3 linked regions of the Undibacterium parvum genome follow. The protein of the gene in region 1 interacts with the protein of each later gene in a pairwise test. Links are inferred from orthologs where the notes say so. Each region holds a gene or a part of one and is shown in the gene's direction. Other genes may lie near its edges.

Region 1 (7,209 bases):
GCTCTACTTGCACTACAATTTTAGTGCTAGCTAAATTATTAGTTAACAATAAAAATCCATCAATATGTATTTGTTTGATGGATTTTTTTTGTCTTAGCCAGACTGCCCAAAACCGCTTGCCCAACAACTATATTTTTTAAGGTGACAATATGCTGATACTACGCAAATCTGAAGACCGTGGTTACGCCGCGCATGGCTGGCTGGAGTCTTACCATAGCTTTTCTTTCGCTGATTATTATGATCCTGCTCATATGGGTTTTGGCCCTTTGCGCGTCATCAATGATGACTGGATCGCTGCTGATATGGGTTTCGGGACGCATGGGCATAAGGATATGGAGATCATCACCTATGTACTGGAAGGGGAGATCGCGCATAAAGACAGTATGGGCAATGGCAGTACCATACGTCCCGGTGATGTACAGCGCATGAGCGCGGGTACCGGTGTGCAGCACTCAGAGTTTAATCCTTCGAAAGAGCATAAAACCCATTTGCTACAAATTTGGATACAACCAGCGCAAGCGGGGAATGCGCCTGCTTACGAAGAGAAGCATTTTAGTCGCGAACAAAAAGAGGGGCGCTTATGTCTGGTGGCTTCACCGGATGCCGCTGCCGGCTCAGTGCGGATACAGCAAGATGCGCGTATGTATGTAGGCTTGTTCGATGCTCAGCAAACTGCGCTGCTGAGTCTGGCTCAAAACCGTCTGGCATACGTGCATCTGGCACGCGGTGCTCTGACTGTGAACGGGCAGATTTTGCGGGCAGGAGACGCCTTGATGTTGCGCGACGAAGCACAGCTAGCGCTTACTCATGGCGTCGCGGCCGAGGTGCTGGTGTTTGATCTGCCTGAATAGGCTTTTGGGGGGAGTATCAGCCTTAGCTGGCTGATTGCGCAGGTATTGATTGCGCAATCAGCTGACCGTGTCGCATACCCGGTGGGAGTATGTAGTAGGCGCTGGGGCGGTTTAGACGGAAGTTTCGGCAGTACTTTTTTCTACCGACATTTTTTGACAATGCGGGCAGGATTTACCTTCTACATACCAGGGTGAAATCTGTTCACGTGGCGTGACGACGGCGCGGCAGGCATAACACTGCGTGGTATCGGTGGCTTGCAGTTGTGGGTTGAGTGCGGTGCGATAATCAAACACAAAGCAATCGCCATGATAATGTGCACCGCCGACTTCTTCGAAGTACTTCAGGATGCCGCCTTCGAGTTGATATACGCTCTCGTAGCCGACATTTTGCATATGAATCGCCGCTTTCTCGCAGCGTATCCCGCCAGTACAAAACGTGACGACCGTTTTGTCATTCAAGGCATCGCGATTGGCTGCTATGACTGCTGGGAATTCGGTGAATTTAGTGATGCGATAATCTATCGTGTTATCGAAACTGCCGACATCGACTTCAAAATCATTGCGCGTGTCCACCATCACCACTGCTTTACCGTTGTCATCATGGCCCTGGTCTAACCAGCGTTTTAAAGTGTGGGCGTCGACCGATGGTGCGCGGCCATCTTCTGGTTTGATCAAAGGCATGCGCATGGTGATGATTTCGGCTTTCAGCTTAATCAGCAACTTGGTAAATGGCTGGTGATCTGACAAACTTTCTTTCGCGACCACGTCGGCGAAACGAGTATCGGTATGCAGCCACGCCATATACGCATCGATCTCGTGGCGTAAGCCAGCCAGAAACATATTGATGCCTTCTGGCGTTAGCAAGACTGTGCCTTTGAGGTTCAGTTCTTCACACTTGGCAATAAATTCAGGACGCTTTTCGGCGGTATCGTCGAAGGTGATGAATTTATAAGCGGAGATATTGACGTAATTATTCTCGCGTTTAGGCGTTGCAAGATCAGCGGAAGTAAGGGCAGAGGAAGGCATGTGAAATTCGGTAAGGTGTATAAGTCTTTGATTCGACAGCATTATAAGCCAAAACCAGGGCGCTGCGCCAGAGTCGCCAGTCAGCTCGAAGTCGGGGATTTTTCCCTGCCATGAATAAATTATTCTTTAAGACCCCGCTCTTTGCTAAAACAGAGGAAAAATACCTGCATGTCAAAACGTTTTTTGCGCTGCCCAAACCTGCAGACAAGCGCTAAATTGCTACTCAACACGGTAAAATAGCGGGATGAACACAGAACTCACACTTTCTAGCAATCCGGCCGTGGTCGAGGCGGCTGCAGTCGTAAAAAAATCACCGCAATTCGTCCACCTGCGTTTGCACTCCGAATATTCTATCGTCGATGGTTTGGTGCGTATCGACGATGTCGTTAAGGCCGCCGCCAAAGATATGCAGGTCGCCTTAGCCATGACGGATCTGGCGAACTTGTTTGGCTTGATTAAATTTTATAGAGCGGCGCGTGGCAAGGGCATCAAGGCGATTGCCGGTTGTGACGTCTGGATCACCAATGAGCTCGATAGAGATAAACCGACGCGACTCTTATTATTGGTAAAAAACCGTGCCGGGTATTTGCAGCTATGTGAATTGCTGGCGCAGGCCTGGTTAGAGAATCAACATCGCGGCCGTGCCGAACTGAAGTTCGAGTGGCTACAGGCGATTTTTGAAAAAGGCGCGCCGCCTGGCCTGATCGTTCTCTCCGGCGCGCATTTTGGCGATGTCGGTACGGCTATCGACAACGGCAATCTGGAATTGGCCGAGTCGCATGCACAGCGCTGGGCCAGTATCTTCCCCGGACATTTTTATATAGAGATACAACGCGCTGGCCAGCCGAATATGGAGGCGCATGTGCGTTTAGCGGTGGCGCTGGCGCATAAATTAGGTTTGCCGGTAGTCGCAACCCACCCGATACAGTTCATCCACAAAGAAGATTTTACTGCGCATGAAGCGCGCACCTGTATTTCGGAAGGCGAGATGCTGGCCAATGGCCGACGCGCGCGGCGCTTCAATGATCAGCAATGCTTCAAGACCCAGGATGAAATGGCGGCCTTGTTTAGCGATTTGCCAGGCGCTTTGCAAAATGCGGTGGAGATTGCCAAACGCTGCAATCTAACCTTGGTGCTGGGCAAGCCTCAGTTGCCGGATTTCCCTACGCCAGACGGCATGACGATTAACGATTTTCTGGTTTCAGAGTCGAAAAAAGGTCTGGAATACCGGCTCTCGCAGATTTTTTTGAATGAAGAGAAGCGCGAGCAAGTGCGGCCACGTTATGAAGCCAGACTTAAGTTCGAGACTGATACCATCATCAAGATGGGCTTTCCCGGTTACTTTTTGATCGTTGCCGATTTTATTCAATGGGCTAAAAATAATGGCGTGCCGGTAGGCCCGGGACGCGGATCAGGAGCTGGTTCGCTGGTCGCGTATTCGCTGTTGATTACCGATCTCGATCCGCTCCAATACAATTTACTGTTTGAGCGTTTCCTTAATCCTGAGCGCGTCTCCATGCCCGATTTCGATATCGATTTTTGTCAGGAAGGGCGCGATAGGGTCATCCAATACGTGAAAGACCGCTACGGCAAGCAGGCGGTGTCGCAGATTGCCACTTTCGGTACCATGGCTGCCAAAGGCGCGATCCGCGACGTCGGGCGCGTGCTCGATTTTGGCTATATGTTTTGCGATGGCGTCTCCAAGCTGATCCCGTTTAAGCCGGGTAAGCCTGTGACGATCGCCGAGGCCATCATAGAAGAACCTTTGCTGGCCGAGCGTCAGGAAAACGAAGAAGAAGTAAAAACCTTACTCGATCTGGCGCAACAAGTAGAAGGCATCACCCGCAATATCGGTATGCATGCCGGTGGCGTGATTATCGCTCCGGGTAAGCTCACCGATTTTTGTCCTCTGTACACGCAGGGCGGCGATTCTGGCGTGGTCTCGCAATACGATAAAGATGACGTGGAGGCCGTGGGTCTGGTGAAGTTCGACTTTTTGGGTCTGACCACGCTGACCATTCTTGATAGGGCGGTGCGCTACATCAAGATGCTCGATCCGTCCCAGGCTGATTTTGATCTGGCGAAATTGCCGCTTGATGACAGAGGCTCGTATGAACTGCTGACTAAGGCGAAAACAGTCGCGGTGTTTCAGCTGGAAAGCCGCGGCATGCAGGGCATGCTGAAAGATGCCCGCCCCGATCGATTCGAAGACATTATTGCGCTGGTAGCTTTGTACCGACCGGGTCCTATGGATCTGATCCCGGATTTTTGTAAGCGTAAGCACGGCGAGAAGTTTGATTACCCCGACCCGCGTACCGAAGGCATTTTGTCTGAAACCTACGGCATCATGGTGTATCAGGAACAGGTTATGCAGATGGCGCAGGTGGTGGGTGGTTACTCACTCGGCGGCGCCGATATGCTACGCCGTGCCATGGGTAAGAAAAAAGCTGAAGAGATGGCAGAGCACCGCCAGATTTTCCGTGACGGTGCTGCCAAGGATGGTCTGGGCGAGCAAAAGGCTGACGAGATTTTCGATTTGATGGAAAAGTTCGCTGGCTACGGTTTTAATAAATCGCATGCCGCCGCCTATGCCTTATTGTCGTATCACACCGCGTATCTTAAAGCGCATCACCCGGCCGCGTTTATGGCCGCGAATATGTCGCTGGCGATGGACGATACCGAAAAGGTCAAAATTTTAGTCGAAGATGCGATCGACATCTGCAAGCTCAAAATGCTGGCGCCTGACATCAATGAATCCGAATACAGGTTTATCCCGGTCGGCGAAATGGGCAAGAAAGCCACGCAGATCCGTTACGGGATGGGCGCGGTGAAGGGCTCAGGACAAAACGCGATAGAAAGCATAGTCGCAGCGCGTAAGGCCGATGGCCCATTTAAGGATTTGTTTGATTTCTGTAAGCGCGTCGATAAGCGCCAGGTGAATCGCCGCACCATAGAATCCCTGATACGGGCCGGTGCCATGGATTGTCTTAAACAAGACCGCGCGGTGTTATTGGCAACCGTCAATTACGCGCTGGAAGCGGCCGTTCAGGCTGAGGCGGCAGCCAATCAGGTCAGCCTGTTTGGCGACGACGATGACATGATACCGCCGCCCGAATACATCAAGGCCGAGGTCTGGTCGGATCGCCAGCGCTTGCTGGAAGAGAAATTAGCGCTGGGCTTTTATTTTTCTGGTCATCTGTTTGATGCGTATGCGCCGGAGGTCAGGCAATTCGTCAAGACAACGCTGGCCAAGCTCGATCCCTCGCGCGATTTACGATTGCTGGGCGGGGTAATTTCCGGGGTGCGTACCCAGATGACACAGCGCGGCAAGATCCTGATCGTGACGCTGGACGACGGCACCGCCACAGTTGACGTGACGGTGTACAGCGAGTTGGCCGACGAGTACAAGAAAATTTTTAAGGAAGACGAATTTCTGGCTGTGCTGGGCAAGGTCTCGGAAGACCGCTTCTCGGGTGGCTTGCGGATTACTGCCGAAAAAGTCATGGATATAGGTCGTGCCAGGGTACAGTTCTCGCAAGGCTTGCGGGTGACCCTGACTGATAATGCCGAGCCGGTAAAACTGGCCGAGGTGCTCAAGCCGCATTTGAATCAGGATGGCTGCCCAGTCTTGATACGTTACCAAAATCTGGATGCCAGTGCCGAGCTGTATTTGTCGGATCAGTGGCGGGTCAATCCGGATGATGAGCTCAGACTCAAACTGGGGCAGTGGCTGGGGCGTCAGAATGTACAGATAGAGTATGCCTGATGACGACGATCGCAAATAATCAAAATCAACTGCTTACTCAGTCGTCCTGGCGAGCCGCTTTGCCGCAACAGGTGCTTAGCTGGTTGCCCTTGACGCTGTTTTTTCCGGTTGGTGTTATGTATGCTGGGGTCTTGCTATTTGCATTGAGCTTGCTGATCTCAGGAGATTACGCGCAGAAATGGCAGCGCATCAAAACGAGCCCGATGTTGTTGCCGGTGTTGGCTTTGAGTGCGGTGACTATCGTGGTGGCGCTGTTTCAAACTCGACCAGCCGGTGAGTTCTGGTCGGCGTTTTGGCATTATCAGACCTATCTGTTTTTGCTACCGTTTTTGGCGGTGGGCACCGGTGTGGTGGACGGGAAAGCCGCATGGCAGGCACGTGCGCAACTGGTGTTATTTGGCGGTGCGATCTATGCGTCTACCCTGTTTTATTTAGGCGCTGCTGGCTTATTGCCACCGACTACGCTGTTCCGTAGTTATGTGGTGTACGAAGGGAATAAATCGATCTTGCTGGGGATCTTGCTGGCGATCAGTGCCGGCTGGATGTTGCATGCATGGCGCTGGCGTAAGGATCAGCATGTAGTGCGCGCCGTGGCCTGGCTGTATGTGGTGGCAGCCTTGCTGTTATTTGCCAAAAGCCGTACCGCTAGCTTGCTCTTGCTGGTCTTATGCACGCATATGCTGTTGCGCAATGTGCGGCTGAATACGCGCACTGTGATCCTGGCTGCGCTACTTGGCGCTACACTGTTTGGCGGTGTTAAATACCTTGCTGCTTTGCCGCCCCCGGCTACTTGCCTGACCAAACAGATGGTCAGCGAACAGCAGCTCAATCCGGCTTCTATCCTGGCGCAACGCGCCATCTGTACCGTGCATCAATTGCGTGATTTCAATCAGGGAAAAAAAATTGGGGAAGATGGTATGCGGCTGGAGATTTATCAGGTCACGGCTCAGATCATCGCAGAAAAAACCTGGACCGGGCACGGCATAGGTAATTGGTTAGCCCTGTATCAGGCGCGTGCTCAAGGCATGATGAGCGCAGCCATGACCACCCCGCATAATGATTTTCTGCTGTATTGCAGCGAGTTGGGTGTGTTGGGCATGTTGGCACTGATGGGGATTTTCTGCCAGCAATTGTTGGTGGCTAAAAAAATGCAAGACAGCGAGCATCAGGAGCGCGCCATGTTATTGGCAATGTTGGGCGTAACGATGATCGTTGGCGCGATGTTTAATGCGATCTTGCGTGACGGCGTGTTCGGCATGGCTTTTATGATCTTGCTGGCGATACCGCTGGCGGGTGTGAGTAAGAAGCTCAAGTAGCAGGCGCTCTCAAAACAGAATTTCTAAAAGTAATTGCGCAGTATTCATGCGGCCTGCAGGCCTAAAATGGCTGGAAAGCCGCATGGATACTGCGCAATGAAATTTAAAACGTGTAGGTGCGCTGTTAATCCTGCGACAGGATGAACAGCTGGCAATCTCAGATAATCTCCTTTAATCTCAAGTATTAACAACGGAAGCAATGAATAAACTCACTCTAGCCACTTTTCAGCGCCTGTGGATCTTGATGCGT
Region 2 (5,934 bases), 3.3 Mb from region 1 along the record:
TCGGGCTAATTGCAGCGCCTCGCGTTCAAATCTAGCTCTTTCTTTAGCCACTTGTGTGGCGCGTTGATGCTCTAACGCCAGTTGCCTTGCAATCTCGCTAGCCTCTTGGTCAGCCTGACGGCGTAGCCTCGCCTCTTCAGTGGCGCTGGCCTCGGCCTGCAATCGTGCCCTCGCATCCGTGTCCGCGTATTGCTCAAATTCGACGCGCTTTAAAGCGCTCGCATGTAATTCTCGTTCTGCCTGTATGCGCGATTCGGTGACACTGCGGATTTTTTCTTCCGCGTCACGTCGCGCTTGTGCAGCGGCGGCGGCGACAGTTTCAGCCTGCTCTCTCTTACTGGCGGCCAACAATAAATCCTCATCGGCACGAATACGTAACTGTATCGCCTCACGGGCTCTACGCTCTGAGTCACCACGTGCTTGCGCAATCGCCTCATATTCTCGCTCTACGGCAACACGCGCCAAGGCATCCTCGCGCGCTCTCACCTCAACTGGGGCGCGATTAATTTCACACTCTAGTGCCAAGGCTTCGGCTTGCTCTCTTTCACGATTAAGCTGCTGCGCCTCACTACGCGCTTTGGCCAGCATCTCGGAAGTTTCACGCGCGTCCTTGTCTCTGCGCTCACTATTGCGCGCCAATTCTGCGATGCGCGCATCAACCCGCGCCCGTTCACGTGCCTCGTGTCTGGCCGACAGCGATGCCGCAGCGCGCTCTGCCGCCCACTGCTGAGCAACTTGCGTCTCCTGCACCAGACTTACTGCCGCCGCTTTCGCCTTACCGGCACCCTCACTCTCAACACGCAACTTCTCAAGCACCAGATTTTTGTTTTTTTGTTCAAACAACAAGCGTTGATCCGCCTGCTCTGTCGCTTTGCTTTCCAGTCTTATGCGTTCATTAAATTCTGAAGTTTCTCTAGTTTCCGCCGCTATCCGCGCCTCGCTCACCGCGCCAGACTGACGTTCCGCTTCAAGACGAGTACGACTACTGAGTATCGCTGCTTGCTCCAACTCCAGATTTTTTTGCGCCAGATTAGCCGCATCAACTTCTGTTTGAGCACGTTCCTGCGCCAGGCTTCTGGCACGCGCTTCCGCTTGCAGTCGGTTTTCTGAGGCCACGGTGGCTCGCGCCTCAGCCTCGACTCGCGCGATGGCCTCGCGGATTCCTTTCACATCAATCCGGGAATGTGTTTCTAAATGCGGGTCCGAGAATGAAGCATCGTCGTCCGCATCGAGACGACCATCCATGGAATAGGCTCCCATAGACAATCTATTTAACAATGTTTGGTTTGCATCCATTTCCTACCCCCGATTGATGGCGACTCTAGCGAACAGTACAAATATCTGGCTAGACTCTCATAAACTAAATTATCGATGATAGGCAAACAAAGCATCTTTGGATAAGAAGAGGAAAACGGCCTTATATCTTTGCTATGAAGTGTAAAAAGCCGCGTACAGCAAGACAATCGCAAGATTTCGTGCTAACAAAGCGCCTGCCCAGCACATAAAGTGCCCAGCAACGCAAGGGCTTTGCACCATTTTCACAGTGGGCAACGTAAAATACGGCACGCATCTTTCATTTGTATTTAATTTGCATTTAATCACGTTTTTTGGAGAATTATCTTGTCAGAGCCTGTTATCGAAATCAGACATCCCCTCATGCAGCACAAGCTCACGCTAATGCGTAGCAAAGAGACGACTACCGACAATTTCCGCCGCCTGTTGCGGGAAATCAGCCAGATGCTGGCGTATGAAGTGACACGCGATTTACCTTTAGAAAACATACAGATAGAAACGCCGGTAGCGACTATTGACGCGCCGGCGATTAGCGGGAAAAAACTCTGCGTGATTTCTATTTTACGGGCCGGCAATGGGATACTCGATGGCATGCTCGATCTGCTGCCAAACGCGCGCGTTGGACATATCGGGCTATACCGTGATCCCGAAACTTTAGAACCAGTTGAGTATTATTTTAAAGTACCGGAAGATATCGCTGATCGCCTGGTCATCGTGGTCGACCCTATGCTCGCTACCGGCAACTCTGCTGCTGCTGCAATATCTCGCCTCAAATTACGCGGTGCGGTCAGCATAAAATTTGTTTGTCTACTGGCCGCGCCCGAAGGTATCAAGGTCATGCAAGCGGCTCATCCCGATGTCTCTATCCTGACGGCATCGATAGACCAATGCCTGAACGAGCATGGCTATATTGTCCCAGGCCTGGGCGATGCGGGCGACCGTCTATTTGGTACCAAATAAATTTTTACGTACTTTTAACATGAATAAACCAGAGCTGTTGCAAATGAAATCGAAGTTACCAGAAGTTGGGACTACCGTTTTTTCAGTGATGTCAGCGCTGGCGGCAGAGACCGGCGCCGTCAATTTAGGTCAGGGCTTCCCTGATTTTAATTGCGATCCGCTACTCATCGATGCCGTCACGCTGGCGATGCAAGAGGGCCATAATCAATACCCGCCTATGGCTGGTGTGCCCGCATTACGCAGCGCCATCTCGACCAAAATACAACAGCTCTACGGCCATCTTTACGATGCCGATCATGAGATCACCGTCACCGCCGGTGCGACCCAGGCGATCATGAGCATTTTGCTGGCCTGCGTCCATCCTGGCGATGAAGTGATTGTGATTGAACCGGCTTACGACAGTTATGTTCCGGCGATCAAACTGGCAGGTGGTGTGCCGGTGTTTGTCTCGATGCAGTTAGGAGCGAACGGCTACAGCATAGACTGGGATCAACTGGCCGCGGCAATCAGCCCCAAGACCCGGCTATTGCTGCTCAACTCGCCGCATAATCCCACTGGTTTTGTGTTGCAGGAAAGTGATATTGCGGCGCTCACTCGCATCGTTCAACATACCCAACTGCTGATCGCCTCAGACGAGGTGTATGAACATATGGTGTTTGATGGGCAGCGCCATGAATCGCTGGCACGCTATCCGGAGTTGGCGGCACGCTCCTACATCATTTCCAGCTTTGGTAAGACTTACCATGTCACAGGATGGAAAGTTGGCTTTGTGGCGGCACCGCGCGCACTGATGACAGAATTTCGTAAAGTTCATCAATTCAATGTCTTTACCGTCAATACGCCCATGCAATTGGGACTGGCACGCTACATGGCTGCGCCTCAGCCTTACCTGGAATTGGCAGATTTTTATCAAAAAAAACGTGATAAGTTTCGTGCCGGTTTAGAAAATTCGCGCTTTAAACTACTGCCGACTCATGGCACGTATTTTCAATGCGTCGATTATTCGGCAATCTCGCAAAAATCAGAAAGTGAGTTCGCACAGTGGCTCACGCGCGAGATCGGTGTGGCGGCGATTCCTGTTTCTGCTTTCTATCATCAAGGCCATGAAAGCGGCATAGTCAGATTTTGCTTTGCGAAACAAGATGCCACTTTAGAAAACGCATTGCAACGCTTACAGGCGATTTAAGTAAGATACTCAGAGGGGGTATTATGAGCATGCGCACAGCGGATATGCGCGAATACCCTCATTTTTAGGCATACTCCCTTAGGACTTACGCAAAACCGCCCCAGCGTCGTGGTCTCCGTCTTGCCATACTAAAGTACTGTCTTCGACGGTACGCCTAGCTGGAACAATTTTGCGTAAGTCCTATCCCTAATAATAAGGATTTACAGGGTATTTATTGAGCTACAGGGGTATTTTTTATTTGCAAATCAGCATCAATTTGATCGATATGCTCTTTGCGTTGAAATGCCTTGGCTTCTACCGAGATACGTTGAAGTACTGCAAACAGTTTGCGACGCAGTAACTTGCTATCATTAATGCAGGAAGTGACAAAAAACTTATCATAGCAATCATTTTCCGCTTGCAAGTACCAGAGGCGCAATTGCTCTTGCCCAATCTCAGACTCATTGAGCGCAAGCTCAGCCTGCACTCCGGTTTGTATGCTGGTGGTGGCAAAGCGCACATCCAATTCGGCTATTTTCTTTTGCAAGACGGCAAGCTCAATTTTATCCTCTTGCGCCTGCAGACTCTGGCAAATAAATCCTGTGCTTAGCGCTAGCAACACCAGTACCGTGTTCACGCCATGCCATTGGTAAGTCTTGTTCATTCGTATCCTTGGGTTTTATGCTTTACTGCAGCGCTAGTCCAACATTATAGGTTTAGTTCGGTTCTATGCTTAGCCGCGAGCTAGACAATACCCGCACTTAGGTCGCGTTGATCGGCATCCATGTATTCACGTGACTGCATTTCTATGATCCGTGACACGGTGCGATGAAATTCATTCGACAAAGTACCTGCGGTATATAGTTCTTCAGGAGTCACTTCGGCTGACATGATTAATTTTACTTTATTATCATAAAATACATCAATCAACCACGTGAAACGGCGCGCCTCAGAAGACATCGCTGCCGACATGGCTGGTATAGAAGACAGTATGACCGTATGAAAACGACTGGCGATTTCGAGGTAGTCGTTTTGCGAACGTGGACCGCCGCATAGAGTGGCGAAATCAAACCAAATCACACTACCGGCACGACGCAAAGCTTTCAGTTCGCGCCCTTCAATATTCACATGCCCGTCTTCATCACTGGTTTCTGCGATACGCACAAAGGCCTCACGTAGGCTTTGATCGGTGGCAGCGCACAGCGGCGTCAGATAAGCCTGCACCTGTTCCAAAGCACGCTTACGATAGTCATTGCCCGAATCGACATTGATCACATCTAATTTTGTCTTGAGCAAGGCAATTGTTGGCAGCATCCGGTCTCTATGCAAACCATCCGGATACAGGGTATCGGGCTGATAATTCGAAGTCATGACAAACGACACACCATTTTCGAATAGAGCATTCAACAAATTATATAAAAGCATGGCATCTGCCACGTCAGAAACATGAAATTCATCAAAACAGATCAAACGGTATTTCTTGGCGATGCGGCGCGCCACTTCATCGAGAGGATCAGCCACGCCTTTTAATTCATCCAACTGACGATGCACCGCCCGCATAAATTCGTGAAAGTGCAGCCTGCCCTTGCGCACCACAGGCACCACAGAATAAAAACTATCCATCAAGAAGGATTTGCCGCGCCCGACCCCACCCCACATGTACACGCCGCGCGGCACATCCGGCCGCGTGATGATACGAGTGAATTTATTCGAGCGTTTGGATTTATACAGTACCCACTCATCGTAGGCTTGCTGAAGACGCGCCACTGCAAACTGTTGCGCCGCATCGGCTTGAAAGCCGCGCGTGGTCAATGCATCATGGTAAAACTCGGTGACATTCATGTGCACTAAGAAAAAAGGATAACAAGTTAAACAAAAGCCGCTGATGATTTCTCACCAGCGGCACAGAACCGAAAATTTCTAATTTTTTAGAAATTCAAAGAACGCTTATCGACCGCCAAGGCAGCTTCTTTAGTCGCTTCCGACAAGGAAGGATGCGCATGACAGATGCGTGCGATATCTTCGGCAGAAGCGCGGAACTCCATCGCAACCACCGCTTCAGAGATCAGTTCGGAAGCCATAGGGCCAACGATATGCACACCCAAAATCTCATCGGTAGTAGCGTCAGCCAAAAACTTTACCATGCCCGATGTGTCACCCAAAGCACGGGCGCGACCATTGGCCATAAATGGGAAAGTACCCGCTTTATAGGCTACGCCATCGGCCTTCAGTTGTTGCTCAGTACGACCAACCCAGGCAATTTCAGGTGAAGTGTAAATCACCCAAGGGATAGTATTGAAGTTAACATGACCGTGCTGACCGGCGATACGCTCAGCCACTGCAACGCCCTCTTCTTCTGCCTTATGCGCCAACATAGGGCCACGAACCACGTCACCCACCGCCCACACATTGGTCAAATTAGTTTTGCAATCAGCATCCACCGCGATAAAGCCACGCTCATCAAGTTGCAAGCCCACCGCTTCGGCATTGAGGCCGTTGGTGTTAGGCGTGCGGCC
Region 3 (6,022 bases), 830 kb from region 1 along the record:
GGGCACCAAAAAGGACGTGACACCAAAGAGCGCGCATTGCGCAATTTTGGCATGCCTAAGCCTGAAGGTTATCGTAAGGCAATGCGCCTGATGAAGCTGGCGGAAAAATTTAACATCCCTGTGTTTACTTTTGTCGACACTACTGGTGCTTGGCCAGGTATCGATGCAGAAGAGCGTGGCCAGTCTGAGGCGATTGGACATAATCTTTATGTGATGGCTGAACTTAAAGTGCCTTTAATTGCGACCATTATTGGAGAGGGTGGTTCCGGTGGTGCGTTGGCACTCGCAGTTGGTGACGCTGTATTGATGCTGCAGTATGCAACTTACTCAGTTATTTCCCCAGAGGGTTGCGCATCGATCTTATGGAAAACCTCTGATCGCGCATCGGATGCGGCGGAGGCTTTAGGCTTAACTGCGCATCGATTGAAAGCAATGGGTTTAATCGATAAGATTATTAACGAGCCTTTGGGTGGCGCACATCGCGACCCTAAGCAAATGTGCGCATTGGTGAAGCGTGCTTTGGCTGACACCTTGCGTCAATTTCAAGGTGTGAAGACTAAGGATTTGCTGAATGCTCGCCATGAAAAGTTAATGACTTACGGTAAATTCAAGGAAACAAAATCGTCTGAATGAAGTCCGTGAACCCCAGTGATAAGGCGCTCAAGCAGCGCTTTGAAGAAGTAATATCGTCGATCATCTCAGAACAAGCCCCAGATGCTGTGCAGCGCGGAATCGCAATTGCATATAGTGGCGGGCTTGATTCTGCAGTTCTACTCTCGCTCGCAGCTAGTTTTTGCAGAGAAAAACAGATTCCAATTTTTGCTTTTCATGTACATCATGGCTTGAGTCAAAATGCGGATGAATGGCTTGCGCATTGTCAATCTACTTGTGAAAAAATTGGAGTTGTCTTTTCTTCGGTAAAAGTTCACATTGATCTTAATAGTCCCGAAGGAATTGAGGCTACGGCCAGAGCCGAACGTTATCGTGCATTAGGCGGCTTGTGTGCGCAATTTAAGACTTCGTTATTGCTGACTGCCCATCATCAAGATGATCAGGCTGAGACGCTTCTGCTACAACTATTGCGTGGCTCCGGTGTTTCTGGGCTGTCCGGCATGGATTTGTTTAATTATGCACCGGCACTGCTTTTGAATAAAGATCTGCTCATTGCCAGACCACTTCTGGGTCTGAGCAAAGAGATGTTATTAGACTTTGCTACATCGTATGAAATTAGTTACGTTGTGGATGAATCGAATTTTGATTGTCGATACGCTAGAAATGCATTACGACAACAGGTCATGCCTGTTCTGTCAAAAATTTCGCTAGGTTATACGACTAGGTTAGCCAGAAGTGCCAGGCATGTGCAAACGGCCGGCCGCTTGTTGAATGAACTTGCGCAGATCGATATGGCAGCATGCCTGATAGATGATGCTTTGCAAATCGAAAAAATGCGACTGCTTAGTATCGACAGGATAGAGAATTTAATGAGGTATTGGTTTTCTACCTTGGGTGTGCGTATGCCATCGACCGCACGATTAGCTGAAATGCGCCATCAACTTTTTGACGCTAGGCATGATGCAAAGATTACTATCCATCATGATAAATTGGGTGTTCATCGTTATAAAGATAGAATTTATGCGTCAGCCTTGCCCACAGGTGATGAGTTAGTCGCACCCAAAGAATTCATATGGAATGGTGAAGCAGCGATTTATTTCGCGGATTTTTCAGGAACTATGCATTTTGAAGAGGCAAGATACGGCGTTGATAAAGACTGGTTGATGCAGCAAAAGCTTTGTTTGCGCGGACGCGAAGGCGGAGAGCGCTTAAAGCTTGCCGCAAACCGATCCACACGCGATATTAAGAGCCATTTTCAAACACTAAAAATACCATTTTGGCAAAGGCAGCGATTACCATTTTTGTATGTCAATGGTAAATTGTTACATGCGGCCAAGGTCGGCACGCATTCGGAACTTTTCCAATTGGATAGTGAAAATTTGATAAATTTCAGATGGCAAGCGGATTAATGTTAAGGCAATAACGCTGTCTTAGTTGGTAGATAAGGATATCTGTAATGAAAAGACAAATTGTTTTAGACACGGAAACCACGGGATTGAACGCCAGAGGTGGTGATAGAGTAATAGAAATTGGTTGCGTCGAATTAATTGACCGTAAATTAACCGGCAATAATTTTCATTGTTACATTAATCCTGAGCGTGATTCTGAAGAGGGCGCATTGGCTGTTCATGGATTAACGACAGAGTTTTTGCGTGATAAACCAAAATTTGCTGAAATCTCAAAGGAATTTTTGGAGTATGTTCAAGGCGCGGAAATTGTTATTCATAACGCACCGTTTGACGTCGGCTTTCTAAATGCTGAATTAACACTTTTGGGAATGCCTTTATTCCCTGAGTTTGTTGAACAAATCACAGACACCTTGGTTCAGGCAAAAGAACTGCACCCAGGTAAGCGCAATTCTTTAGATTCATTGTGTGATAGATATGAAATTTCCAATTCTCACCGGAAATTACACGGTGCATTATTGGATGCCGAATTATTGGCCGATGTGTTTTTGGCGATGTCCCGTGGGCAAAATAGCTTTTCTATCGAAATACAAGAAGAGGAGGTTGCACCAGTACTTACTGATGTGCTGATAGATCTTCCTATGCATGATGTATTGCTTTGTTTGGCTGAAGAGTCTGAGATGACTGAGCATGAGCTGCTGCTAACCGGCTTGGATAAGGATGTTCGTGGCAAAAGCATATGGAATCAAATCTAAGTAATTGAGAGGTTGGGGCGCATTTCATTCTCCTTAACCTTTGTGTAGAGCAGTAATCCAGGCGTTATGGCGCTCACTATTTCGGTGAGTCTTTTTGCCGTAGATCTTTTTTGCCTTCCCAAATCCTTCTTTTAAATACACAAAAAAGCGATCAGATATTCGAACTGCATCGCTGATTTTGCTATTTCTCAAAAAAACATCACTTTTGCCTAAAGTTTTTCGATTTTCGACCGTTAAATAAACTAAGAAAAATTAAATTAAATATTTTTTCGATTTACCCTAAAGTTTTCACTTTTGCTGTCGTTAATGTTTGTGTAGCTTGAGATGATTGAATACTTTTTAATTTTAAGTCCATGATTTTAAAGTAACTTTAAAATTTTTTCTTGTTTTGTAAATGCATCAAATTTCTACGAATTTAATTTTTGTAGATGTTAATATTTGCTTGTAGGAATAATTCCTACGGGCGATTTCCGTTTTTTGAAAACATTCTTAGAGTTTCACCTATACACCGGTATTTTCCTTAGTCTCACAATGTATCTCACTGGCAATGAAGTTTGGCCAGGTTAAACACGATGGGGGTAGGACATGACACCGAACGATATAATGGCTGAAATTCGCGACGCTAACTTAAGCTATCTAATGTTGGCCCAGCAGATGATTCGTGCCGATAAGCCTACCGCCATATTCCGCCTTGGTATTGGTAAGGAAATTGCTGATCTGATAGAGGGTTTAAATAACTCTCAGATTCTAAAATTGGCTGGCTCGAATATGATGCTTGCAAGGTTCCGCTTCGAAGATAGCGCAATTTTATGCATGTTGACCAATTACAATAAAGAACGTTCACTGGCTCACTCTCATGCTGCGATCTTAATGGCTGGGCAGGCAGTTGAAGAGATTAATTAAGTAAATCTCTTTTGTTTTTAAAATTGAAAATGGGTGGCAGCATGGCAACCAAAAGTGTAGTAAGTGAAGCACATGACATTCAACTGGCGATAGATTTGGTTAATTTGGGCGCTCGTCTACAGTTGCTTGAGTCCGAGACTTCGCTGTCGCGTGAGCGGCTTTTGAAAATATATAAAGAGCTTAAAGGGGTGTCTCCGCCCAAGGGAATGTTGCCATTTTCAACTGACTGGTTTGTTACTTGGCAACCAAATATACATTCGTCTTTATTTATGAATATTCACAAATACTTGCAGGAGCACGCTGGTATTGTTGGTATCGAGGCTGTGGTTAAGGCGTATCGTTTGTATTTAGAGCAATTCCCGGTCGCTGCTGGCGATGAGCCAATATTGTCAATGACACGCGCATGGACTCTGGTTCGATTTTTTGATGGGAAAATGCTTTCGTTTGTAAAATGCAGTAAGTGTGGCGGGCAATTTGTTGCGCACTCTATGGATTTGCATGACCATTATGCTTGTGGGCTTTGCAATGTTCCTTCTCGCGCAGGCAAGACGAAAAAACTTAGGGATGTAGAACCCTTATTGGATATGGTAGCATGAAGGGAATATTTTTCTGGAATGCTTTTGAAGATAGGATTGACTATTCAGCGCATAAATAGTGCTCTTAAATTGGGTCTTGACTCGCTTTCGCCTTCAATTCTGGCGATACTGATTCAGTCGACCTCAATGCTCCTTTGTTTTTTGATGTCCATAGTTCTTCGTTTCACTCTAGATAGTCCCCCATCGATTGTTTTTTATGTTGTATTTCAGGCTGCGTTCGCGGCCTTTTTAACATTTTTGTGGGAATTGGATTGGTGGTGGATCGTAATTCAATTTTTGTTTCCTCTTCTTGTCCCCATTTTATTAATCGCTGAAATTTCGCCGACTTATTATTTGTGTGGATTTGTTTTTTTGACTTTAATCTATTGGTCTATTTTTCGAACCCAAGTCCCTTATTTTCCTTCGACTTCGGCTTTGCTTCCAGCCGTGCTTAATTTACTACCCCCGGATAGTAAATTCCGATTTGTTGATGTAGGAAGCGGATTAGGTGGCTTGTTATTCAAATTGTCGGCCGTCCGCAAAGAATCTTCATTTGTCGGCATTGAGATCGCACCTTTGCCATGGGCTATTAGCTATTTCCGAGCTTGGTTTGCTAGCTCACCGGTTCGATTTATTTTTGGCAATTACGAGCGTGCGAATTTTGGTGAGTACGACGTCGTGTTTGCATATTTATCACCGGTGGCAATGAGTAACTTATGGGTAAAGGCGATCGCAGAAATGAAGCCAGGCACCTTGTTATTGAGCTATGAATTCATAATTCCCGATGTCGAGCCAGATTTGTGTATTAATATAGCCGAGAAAGAACCTTTTCTCTACGTATGGCGCATATAATGGAATATGTAAGTGTATGCCTTGGGCAATATTAGAGGCAACATTCAGTCTTTATGCAGTCGATTATCTCGTTCATTAATTGACGCCCATGCTCAAAAAATAGCTCGCAATCGAAATTCATTAAGGAGTATTAGGCATGTTAGTCATCGTTGGCTATATTGTTGTTATGGGATCTGTTTTCGGCGGATTCGTAATGTCCGGCGGACATCTTGCTGTTTTGTTCCAGCCACTCGAATTATTAATGATAGGGGGAGCGGCGGTCGGCGCATCTTTAGTTGGTAATACTGGTAAGACCTTAAAAGCCTCGCTCAAAGCTTTGCCTGGAGTGCTAAAAGGCTCTAAGTATACAAAGGCCCTTTATATGGAGCTGATGACTATGTTATTCGACGTGTTAACCAAAATACGTAAAGAAGGCTTAATGTCTATTGAGGGGGACATAGAAAAGCCCGAAGAGAGTCCATTGTTTAGCAAATATCCTTTAATCGTCACAGACCATCACATGATGGAGTTTATTAGTGATTATTTGCGACTGATGGTTTCTGGAAATATGGACGCATTTCAAATAGAAAATTTGATGGATAACGAGTTGGAAACTCATCATCATGAGGCTGCAGGGCCTTCACATTTTATTGCTAAATTAGGGGACGGCCTTCCAGCCTTTGGCATCGTCGCAGCAGTAATGGGGGTTGTGCATACTATGGAGTCTGTGGGTATTCCACCAGCTGAATTGGGTATATTAATTGCGCATGCCTTGGTGGGAACGTTTTTAGGTATTTTGTTGGCATATGGTTTTGTCGGTCCGCTAGCTGGATTAATGGAGCAGCAGTTAGATGAGTCATCAAAAACTTTTCAGTGTGTAAAAGTAACCTTACTTGCTAGTTTGAATGGGTATGCCCCAGCCTTAGCGGTTGAGTTTGGG

Evidence for each region.
Region 2: the proteins of dnaE (region 1) and EJN92_RS18570 interact in binary tests that used the Escherichia coli proteins (3 or more experiments, as listed by UniProt). The link is inferred for Undibacterium parvum from one-to-one orthologs.
Region 3: the proteins of dnaE (region 1) and dnaQ interact in binary tests that used the Escherichia coli proteins (3 or more experiments, as listed by UniProt). The link is inferred for Undibacterium parvum from one-to-one orthologs.

Annotation. Positions count from the first base shown.
Region 1 is NZ_CP034464.1:919,377-926,585, reverse strand. Bases 1,785-5,843 are described here. They hold dnaE (DNA polymerase III subunit alpha), read left to right. Parts: upstream 1,785-2,121; coding sequence 2,122-5,643; downstream 5,644-5,843. Other genes in these bases: EJN92_RS03960 (O-antigen ligase family protein), read left to right, coding at 5,643-5,843; EJN92_RS03970 (sulfurtransferase), read right to left, coding at 1,785-1,877. In the rest of the region: EJN92_RS03975 (pirin family protein), read left to right, coding at 150-851; more of EJN92_RS03970, read right to left, coding at 963-1,784; more of EJN92_RS03960, read left to right, coding at 5,844-6,959; lipid A export permease/ATP-binding protein MsbA, read left to right, coding at 7,159-7,209. UniProt on the Escherichia coli protein: DNA polymerase III is a complex, multichain enzyme responsible for most of the replicative synthesis in bacteria. This DNA polymerase also exhibits 3' to 5' exonuclease activity. The alpha chain is the DNA polymerase catalytic subunit.
Region 2 is NZ_CP034464.1:4,246,070-4,252,003, reverse strand. Bases 1,572-4,355 are described here. They hold EJN92_RS18570 (pyridoxal phosphate-dependent aminotransferase), read left to right. Parts: upstream 1,572-2,272; coding sequence 2,273-3,439; downstream 3,440-4,355. Other genes in these bases: zapE (cell division protein ZapE), read right to left, coding at 4,163-4,355; EJN92_RS18565 (hypothetical protein), read right to left, coding at 3,651-4,082; upp (uracil phosphoribosyltransferase), read left to right, coding at 1,657-2,253. Outside these bases: EJN92_RS18580 (hypothetical protein), read right to left, coding at 1-1,260; more of zapE, read right to left, coding at 4,356-5,260; lpdA (dihydrolipoyl dehydrogenase), read right to left, coding at 5,347-5,934. UniProt on the Escherichia coli protein: Shows aminotransferase activity with methionine and histidine as substrates, and to a lesser extent also with phenylalanine.
Region 3 is NZ_CP034464.1:88,132-94,153, reverse strand. What follows is about bases 1,049-3,920. They hold dnaQ (DNA polymerase III subunit epsilon), read left to right. Parts: upstream 1,049-2,068; coding sequence 2,069-2,773; downstream 2,774-3,920. Other genes in these bases: flhC (flagellar transcriptional regulator FlhC), read left to right, coding at 3,718-3,920; flhD (flagellar transcriptional regulator FlhD), read left to right, coding at 3,359-3,676; tilS (tRNA lysidine(34) synthetase TilS), read left to right, coding at 1,049-2,021. In the rest of the region: EJN92_RS00460 (acetyl-CoA carboxylase carboxyltransferase subunit alpha), read left to right, coding at 1-633; more of tilS, read left to right, coding at 639-1,048; more of flhC, read left to right, coding at 3,921-4,272; EJN92_RS00435 (class I SAM-dependent methyltransferase), read left to right, coding at 4,309-5,103; flagellar motor stator protein MotA, read left to right, coding at 5,240-6,022. UniProt on the Escherichia coli protein: DNA polymerase III is a complex, multichain enzyme responsible for most of the replicative synthesis in bacteria. The epsilon subunit contain the editing function and is a proofreading 3'-5' exonuclease.